DNA from 4 places in the Parageobacillus sp. G301 genome. Region 4 is predicted to be linked to each of the others. Evidence: predicted binding sites of a transcription regulator. Region 4 holds the regulator's gene; each other region holds the start of a gene.

Region 1 (2,209 bases), on a different contig from region 4:
TCAAGGCGTATGGGGAATTAGAATTTTGGTTTGCGCTTATTAAAATTGTCACCATTGTATTTATGATCATCGTTGGCTTGGGCATGATTCTATTCGGAATCGGCAATGGCGGAGTCGCCACAGGCATCAGCAACCTTTGGGAACATGGTGGATTTTTCCCGAACGGCTTTACCGGTGTGTTAATGTCTTTGCAAATGGTGATGTTCGCCTACTTAGGAATCGAAATGCTCGGCGTTACGGCCGGCGAAGTGAAAAATCCGGAAAAATCGCTGACTAAAGCGGTCAATAGCGTATTTTGGCGCATTTTAATTTTCTACGTGGGCGCATTATTTGTCATCATGTCCATTTACCCTTGGAACGAAATCGGCGAAAAAGGAAGCCCGTTTGTCTTAACATTTGAAAAAATCGGCATTCACGCCGCTGCGGGAATCATCAACTTTGTCGTTTTAACGGCTGCGTTGTCTTCCTGCAACAGTGGAATTTTCAGCACAAGCCGCATGCTCTTCAACTTGGCTGAGCAAAAAGAAGCGCCATCTTCCTTCGCTAAACTGACGAAGCGCGGAATTCCAGGCGTCGCCCTCATCGTCACGGCGTTAGCGATGTTAGTCGGTGTGTATTTAAACTACGTTTCCGAAAAAGTATTCCAATGGGTCACAAGTGTCGCTACATTCGGCGCGATTTGGACATGGGCGATTATTTTGCTTTCGCAATTGCAGTTCCGTAAACGTTTAAGCCTAGAAAAGCAAAAACAATTAAAGTATAAAATGCCGCTTTATCCTTTTAGCTCTTATATCGCTCTCGCCTTTTTAGTCGGAGTTACCGGTTTAATGGCATATTTCCCTGACACACGAATCGCACTTATCATTGGACCAGCCTGGCTCATCTTGCTCGTTGTCGTCTATTATGCAAAAGGCATGCATAAGCGCCATGCCTCCCCTTCTGATAAAAGGCAAGTTAGCTAAACAACCGTCTCCATCCCTTTTATAGGGATGGAGATGTTTATTTTTTTACATCCTTCTTCATGTTCATTGATGATCATTTCTCCCTTCCCCCTGTTACATACCAACACCGTCATTCAATTAATATTGTTCAACATTTCACAAACTATTCAATAATAGATAGTTCTAGGCGTCAATAAATATAGTATTGTATAGTTGAAATCTGTTATATATATTTTTTCAGTCTGTTATAGTTACAGGCGATTGGGAGGGGATCTGTTATGAAACAAGCTACTGCTGTATTAGACCCGTGGCGTAGTTTTAAAGGGTCAAAATGGAAAAAGTCCATTGACGTCCGTGACTTTATTTTAAACAACGTCACCGTTTACTATGGGGATGAATCATTTCTAGAAGGACCTACGGAAGCAACGAAAAAATTGTGGGAACAAGTGATGGAATTGTCGAAACAAGAACGCGAAAAAGGCGGCGTTCTCGATATGGATACATCCATTGTTTCTACCATCACTTCCCACAGACCGGGTTATTTAAACAAAGACTTGGAAAAAATCGTTGGTTTTCAAACAGATAAACCGTTTAAGCGCGCATTAATGCCGTTCGGAGGCATCCGCATGGCGCAACAATCATGCGAAGCATACGGCTACAAAGTAAGCGACGAAGTGAAAAAAATTTTTACCGAATACCGAAAAACCCATAACCAAGGTGTATTTGACGTTTACACCGAAGAGATGAAATTAGCGCGCAAAGCGGGAATCATCACCGGTCTTCCAGATGCGTACGGACGCGGCCGCATTATTGGCGACTATCGCCGCGTAGCATTATACGGCGTCGATCGTCTGATTGAAGAAAAACAAAAGGATTTGAAAAACACTGGCGCAAGAACGATGACGGAAGACATTATCCGTCTTCGCGAGGAAATTGCTGAACAAATTCGCGCGTTAAACGAATTGAAACAAATGGCATTAAGCTACGGTTACGACATTTCCCAACCAGCGCAAAACGCACACGAAGCATTCCAATGGCTCTATTTCGCTTATCTCGCCGCTATTAAAGAACAAAACGGCGCAGCGATGAGCTTAGGCCGCGTGTCCACCTTCTTAGACATTTATATCGAACGCGACCTACAAGAAGGTACGCTAACAGAAAAAGAAGCGCAAGAACTTGTCGACCATTTTGTGATGAAATTGCGCCTTGTCAAATTCGCAAGAACGCCGGAATATAACGAACTATTCAGCGGCGACCCGACATGGGTA
Region 2 (2,209 bases), 120 kb from region 4:
CTGTATCGTTTTTTGTTCCGCGACTTCTTTATCAATGCTCTAATTTGATTTTTGATGCTCTATTTTCTTTTTTATGATCCCGCATGTATACAAGGAATAATGAACTTGCAAACCATGTAATCAACCCAAAGATAAAACTTCCCCACCAATTTTGTGTAAATTGTAGAAAAAATAAAACCGTTAACACGCAAATGAAACCACCAATCATCCCATAAACAGATCCTTGTGCAGTTTTCGCTGCTTCTTTAGAACCTTTCTTCATGCCAACCATCATCACAGCAACAACCATAACGGCTGGAAATGCGGCAAAAATTCCCCCGATAACTTTCCATGGTAATAGTTTTGCCGTTACATAACTTAACACAACGGCTGATCCGCCGAATAAAAAACGGAAAAATAAATCATGTCTATCCATAAGATCACCTTTAATTAAAAATATCCTGAAATGACAGCAAAAATGATGGAAATGAGAAACCATCCAGCTATTGATTGTGTAAGTCCACGTTTCCAACCTTGCTTTCTACAAAAGTAAACGACCCCTATTGCACACATAATATTGATGAACATCCCAACAATAGCTCCTTGGGATAGAACAATCGACTTTTCCACTAATTCACTGCCCTTTGCATCGAGCCGAAGTGTCAGTAATGCTGCTAAAAATACAGCAGGAAAAGCGGCAAAAATTCCTCCTATTTTTGATCCTAATTTTTTTGAGATAATGGTAGAAGCGACAACCGCGCCTCCCCCTAATAAAAATCGAATAACTATTCCACTAATCGATAATGACTCCAAGATAGATTCATCCTTTCTTTGGTGACCAATCTAGTGAAGTTAAATATTATTTTTATATATTTATTTGTGATTATTTTCACGTATATATTGTAAACAACGATAGAACAAACGCTTGTGAACTTTTATTTAATTTTTTTCTTGTAACGCTTACACTTCCAAATTTGTGACAAATGTTTGAATAAAACTTATTTTTTTCTTACTCCCAACCATGGCGGCAAATATTTTTATAGTAAATCGATTTAATCATCATATGAACAACGTAATGCAAACATTCAAAAACAGCATGGCTAGCTGGAACATCAATGAACATTCTGAACTGAAAAAATCTACAAGAGAAAGAGGGAATGCCTCCTTTTGGCTATCTCATCTCCGAATATTCAATAGCCTAATTTTGGAAATCCAAACACTTAACCTACAACTTGTCTAATCAAACTTATTATCCTGCTCATATATTAATATCGAATCTTAATTAATTAAAAGAGGTGAAACATATGTCAAAAAATTGGGAAGAAAAATGTAAAGATCACCATAAGCCAAAGATAAGATGTGGTTGTATTAATGGGCAAGCAGTGACAGTGAATGGACCTGCAACGCAAGGACCTCCGGGACCTCCAGGACCTCCAGGGGCTGGTGCTATTATTCCATATGCATCTGGACTAACTCCTGTTGTACTGTCTACAACTGATGTTTTAGGTGTAGTAGTTAGTACTGGAGCTATCCTTGGATTCGGAAGTTCTGCGCCAACTGTTGACCTTAGTGCAGGAACACTAAATCTAGGCACCGCTGCCATAAACATTCCTGACTTCGCATTTGTAGTTCCTCGTGCCGGAACAGTCACATCCATATCTGCATTCTTTAGCGCTACAGTAGGTATAACTTTAGCTACAGCTGGAACAGTTAGAGCAGAATTATGGAGGGCATCTGCACTAAGCAACACCTTTGCTCCAACAGGAGTTTTTGTAGATTTAGCACCAGCCTTCGGCCCTGTAGTTAGCGTTGGCAATACTGCTGCTAATACTGCTGCGGCGTCATTACCGGTATCTGCGGGCGACAAACTATTACTAGTTTTTTCTTTAAGAACATCTGGATCTACTCTAATTAATATCGGCGTCCTTACAGGTTTTGCAAGTGCGGGTGTTGGAATCAGTTAATAAATAGCCCATGACCTAGTCGACACAAAAGGGAGACATCCTCATAATAAAGGATGTCTCTCCAAAGTGTTGAAAGTTGAAAAAAGAAAAAGTTCACGCTCCGCGTGAACTTTTTCTTTTCTTTCATGATCCCTGCCCGTGATCCATTGTGTAGGGCCCGCAATGATTTAAAATCTGCGTCCACCACCTATATTTCCTCCGCTAGCTCTTTCTCCTGCGGCTGTTTCATCACCACATCGTTAATCAGTATATTTCTCTCACTTTTT
Region 3 (2,209 bases), on a different contig from region 4:
AAAACGGATTTATAATTGAACTCTATAGATTTATAGATAAAAGAACAAAAATGATGAATTTTATTTTTTAACAAAAAAGATTTGCCCGGCACTCGCCGAAACAAATCTTTTCATTCGATCAATTATTTTTTGTAATTCGCCGCAGACAAACTTTTTTCCTTTTTTTTCTCATCGAAATAAAGCAAGAGAACGCCACCATTCGAAAAACAGCTGTTCTTTTGCGCCTATATAGACAAGCAAGGCAAACGCCGCGTAAAAGAGCGCTTTTTCGATGAAATTGCCTGTGCGATAGATGGGAATTTTAAATCGCTTTAAAGTGAACGGCCAAAAGAGCGGCACACCTTGGACAGAGAAAAAGTCTTCGAGAATATGAAACAAATAGCCGAGCACAAAACCGGCGGCAAATAACGAAGACGATTCCCACATCATAACAAGAGCGATGATTCCCCATACAACAAGCGAATGGGTCATGCCGCGATGGCCAAACGCTTCTTTTACTTTATTGGATACCCCCATTGAGCGCCGTCCAACGTACGACTTCGGTTCATCAATGTCGGGAAGTAAGCTGCCGACGACAATTCCCGCCGTATAGCTTACACTAAACGAAAGTGATGTATGCGCAGCGACCGCTGCCCCAAAACATAATGACGTAACAATATGACTATGATACCTCAATGCGACCTCCTCATTATGTAAAACTTTTTCTCTATTATAACACAAGAAAAGAATGTTTGTTCGTTTTCGATCACCATTTGACAGATTTGTGACAAACGCACCAATTGTGACAAAGTTAACATCCCTTTATTTTCATTATGGCTATAGTAAAATTACACAAATTGATGAAGGAGTGAAACAAAATGAAACGAAAACGATCTCCGTTATTGAATCGTTTCAAATATATGAAACCGATCGAACGATATGCTAATGACCATAGTGAGGTAACCTACGGCGACCGCGATTGGGAAAATGTTTACCGCCGCCGTTGGCAGCATGATAAAGTCGTCCGTTCCACCCATGGAGTCAACTGCACTGGCTCATGTAGCTGGAACATTTACGTAAAAGACGGAATCGTCACATGGGAAGGACAACAAATTGATTATCCGTCAACCGGACCGGATATGCCTGATTTTGAACCACGCGGTTGTCCTCGCGGCGCAAGCTTTTCTTGGTACATTTACAGCCCGCTCCGCGTGAAATATCCATACGTGCGCGGCGTGTTGATGGATATGTGGCGGGAAGCGTTACAAGAGCATAAAAATCCGCTTGACGCTTGGAAAAGCATCGTCGAAAATCCGGAAAAAGCAAAACGGTATAAACAAGCGCGCGGAAAGGGAGGATTTGTCCGCGTCAGCTGGGATGAAGCGTTAACGCTTGTCGCTACATCACTATTATATACTGTTATCAAATACGGTCCGGACCGCAATGTTGGTTTTTCGCCAATTCCAGCGATGTCGATGGTCAGCCATGCGGCCGGTTCACGCTTTATGCAGCTGATAGGCGGACCGATGCTTAGCTTTTACGACTGGTATGCGGACCTGCCGCCTGCATCGCCGCAAATTTGGGGCGACCAAACCGACGTTCCGGAATCGAGTGACTGGTATAACTCCGGCTACATTATTACATGGGGGTCCAATGTACCGCTCACCCGGACGCCAGACGCCCACTTTTTAGCGGAAGTTCGCTACCGCGGTACAAAAGTCGTGTCAATCAGCCCAGACTATGCCGAATCGACAAAGTTTGCCGATGATTGGCTCAGCGTGAAACCAGGAACAGATGGCGCGCTCGCCATGGCCATGGGCCATGTCATTTTAAAAGAATATTACGTCGATCGGCAAGTTCCTTACTTCCAGCAATATGCCAAAACATACACCGATTTTCCGTTCGTCGTCACTTTGAAAAAAGATGGCAACAAATGGGTGGCCGACCGCTTCTTGCAGGCAAAAGATCTCGGCCGCAACGTCACCAACGCCGAATGGAAGCCGGTCGTTTACGATGAAAATAAAAAAACATTTACGATTCCGCATGGAACAATCGGTTCGCGCTGGGACGATCAAGGAAAATGGAATTTACATATGGTGGATGAAGAAACGGAACAGCCGATTGAACCTTGTCTATCGTTTTTAGGGAGCGAAGATGAGCTCGTTACGATTCATATTCCGTACTTTACTAATGAAGGAAGGGAAACGATTGAACGCGTCGTCCCGGCAAA
Region 4 (2,209 bases):
CACTTCATATAAAATCGAAAGCGGAATCATAACAATGACTTGTGACAGCACATCTGGCGGCGTAATGGCCGCCGCTAAAATCAATAGCGCTAAATAAGCATATTTGCGCACCTTGATTAATAACATCGGTGTAATCAAGCCAAGCCTTGTTAAAAACATTACAACTACCGGAAGCTGAAATACAATTCCAAATGGCAAGATCAGGTGAAGCAAAAATTCAAAGTATTCATTAATCCCTATCACCTGATGAATGCCGAGACGGGACGCTAAATTTTGCATAAAACGAACGACGAAAGGAAATAAGATGAAATACGCAAAACTAATGCCAGCTAAAAAGAGAAAGATCGAAATCGGAATGTAGCTTAACGTGACTCTTCGTTCCTTTTCATACAGCCCAGGACTGACAAACGCCCAAATTTGATAAAGCAGAACTGGCGCGGTAAGAACAAACGCAAGAACAAACGCAAATTGAACATAAATTTTTATTGGATCTGTTAAACGAAAGGCGTTCATCGTTAATTCCTTCGCTTCGTCCGTTCGCTGCAAATATAAAATGACGGGCTCCACGAAAAAGAAACTAGCAATAAGGGCAATGACAAAAAACACAAGAACAATAATAAGTCGCTTTCGTAATTCTCCCAGGTGTTCGTACACCGACATTTCTTTATCGTCCATACTTCAATCATCCTAACAAATCATAATTGGTCTGGTTTTTTTTCATCCTCGTCTGTTAATCCTTTAGTGGCATCCTTAAATTCCCGCAGCGATTGACCGAGCGATTTGCCCAGCTCCGGAAGTTTTTTCGTTCCAAACAATAATAAAATAACAAGCACAATTAACAAATATTTCACTTTTGATTCTCTCCTTTATCGGCCGGATAATTTTTTAAGAAATAGACTAATGATTGCAATTCAACCGCTAAATCAATATGATGGACACGAATATGTTTCGGTACGTTCAATCGAGCGGGTGTAAAGTTTAAAATTCCTTTAATCCCTTTTTGAACGAGACGGTCCGTAATCCATTGAGCGGCAGGAGCCGGTACGGTCAAAATCGCAACAGGAATTCCTTCGTGAAGGCGATTTTCCAATTCATCCAAATGATATACTGGCACACCGCCAACTTCTTTTCCTACTTTCTTTTGATCGACATCAAATGCCATCACAATTTTTGTATTATTATTTTTTGTAAAATTATAATTTAAAAACGCTGTCCCTAAGTTCCCGACTCCAAATAACGCCACTTCGGTAATTTCATCTTGATCAAGCGTCTTGCGAAAAAAAGATAATAAATAATTGACATTATATCCGTATCCTTTTTTGCCAAGCGCACCGAAATAGGAAAAATCACGACGAATGGTCGCGGGATCAACTTTTACTGCCTCACTTAATTCCGCGGAAGAAACTCGTTGTTTTCCTGAAGCATGTAAATTTTTCAAAAAACGGTAATATAGTGGCAAACGTTTTGCAGTTGCTTGCGGAATTTTTGGTTGTTCATTGTTCATTCGCAAATCCCCCAACACTACTGTTTTCTCGTTGATAATGGCCTGATTTCCCACCTGATTTTTCCACTAAATAGGTTGGGCCAATCACCATCCCTTTATCTAGCGCCTTACACATATCATACACGGTCAGTGCACAAACAGAAGCAGCCGTTAGCGCTTCCATCTCCACACCTGTACTTCCTTTTGTTTTTACCGTTACGGTGATCAGTAATTGGTAAAGCGCTTTTTCTTCCTCGACATGCCATGCAAATTGGATGTCGACACCTTTTAACATAAGAGGGTGGCACATTGGAATTAAATCAGACGTTTTTTTTGCGGCCATAATGCCAGCTACTTGCGCAACAGCAAGCACATCCCCTTTTTCAATCATGCGATTTGTCATTTTCTCGTAAATTTCTTTATTTACGGTCACGCTCGTTTGTGCTACCGCTACTCGAATGGTATCCTCTTTTTCCGTAATATCGACCATTTTTGCACGGCCTTGTTCATTAAAATGTGTAAATGATGACACGCATATCTCCCCCATTTATAAACTATACACTATTTTTGGGCATCTGTCTTTTATCGTTTTGTTTTATTGCGATAAGAAAACAAATTACGCTACACTATTATTGTTAAACGAGAGGTGAACAACAATGATTATTTTACAAGTCAATCAACTGACAAAATATTTCGGTGCTGACCTTATTTTATCGAATATAAAAT

What was found. Region 4 encodes Rex, which represses fermentation and respiration genes when NADH is low (regulators of the CRP and FNR family bind a similar motif). Its sites were predicted from a motif close to TTGTGAAATATTTCACAA; they were not measured.
Region 1: a site for Rex is predicted at 1,086-1,103, ahead of pflB (formate C-acetyltransferase). Genes of this name have one in related genera too.
Region 2: a site for Rex is predicted at 857-874, ahead of QSJ37_RS16600 (DUF3147 family protein). Genes of this name have one in related genera too.
Region 3: a site for Rex is predicted at 780-797, ahead of QSJ37_RS03390 (nitrate reductase subunit alpha). Genes of this name have one in related genera too.

Annotation. Positions count from the first base shown of each region.
Region 1 covers NZ_BSDB01000002.1:141,691-143,899, reverse strand. The annotation lists gene QSJ37_RS09420 (amino acid permease) at 1-962, shown strand, start outside; gene pflB (formate C-acetyltransferase) at 1,220-2,209, shown strand, end outside.
Region 2 covers NZ_BSDB01000003.1:153,823-156,031, forward strand. The annotation lists gene QSJ37_RS16595 (DUF3147 family protein) at 32-415, opposite strand; gene QSJ37_RS16600 (DUF3147 family protein) at 430-792, opposite strand; gene QSJ37_RS16605 (exosporium glycoprotein BclB-related protein) at 1,284-1,943, shown strand.
Region 3 covers NZ_BSDB01000001.1:633,539-635,747, forward strand. The annotation lists gene QSJ37_RS03385 (metal-dependent hydrolase) at 169-675, opposite strand; gene QSJ37_RS03390 (nitrate reductase subunit alpha) at 858-2,209, shown strand, end outside.
Region 4 covers NZ_BSDB01000003.1:277,190-279,398, forward strand. The annotation lists gene tatC (twin-arginine translocase subunit TatC) at 1-675, opposite strand, end outside; gene QSJ37_RS17135 (twin-arginine translocase TatA/TatE family subunit) at 696-851, opposite strand; gene QSJ37_RS17140 (redox-sensing transcriptional repressor Rex) at 848-1,504, opposite strand; gene moaC (cyclic pyranopterin monophosphate synthase MoaC) at 1,494-2,015, opposite strand; gene QSJ37_RS17150 (ABC-F family ATP-binding cassette domain-containing protein) at 2,140-2,209, shown strand, end outside.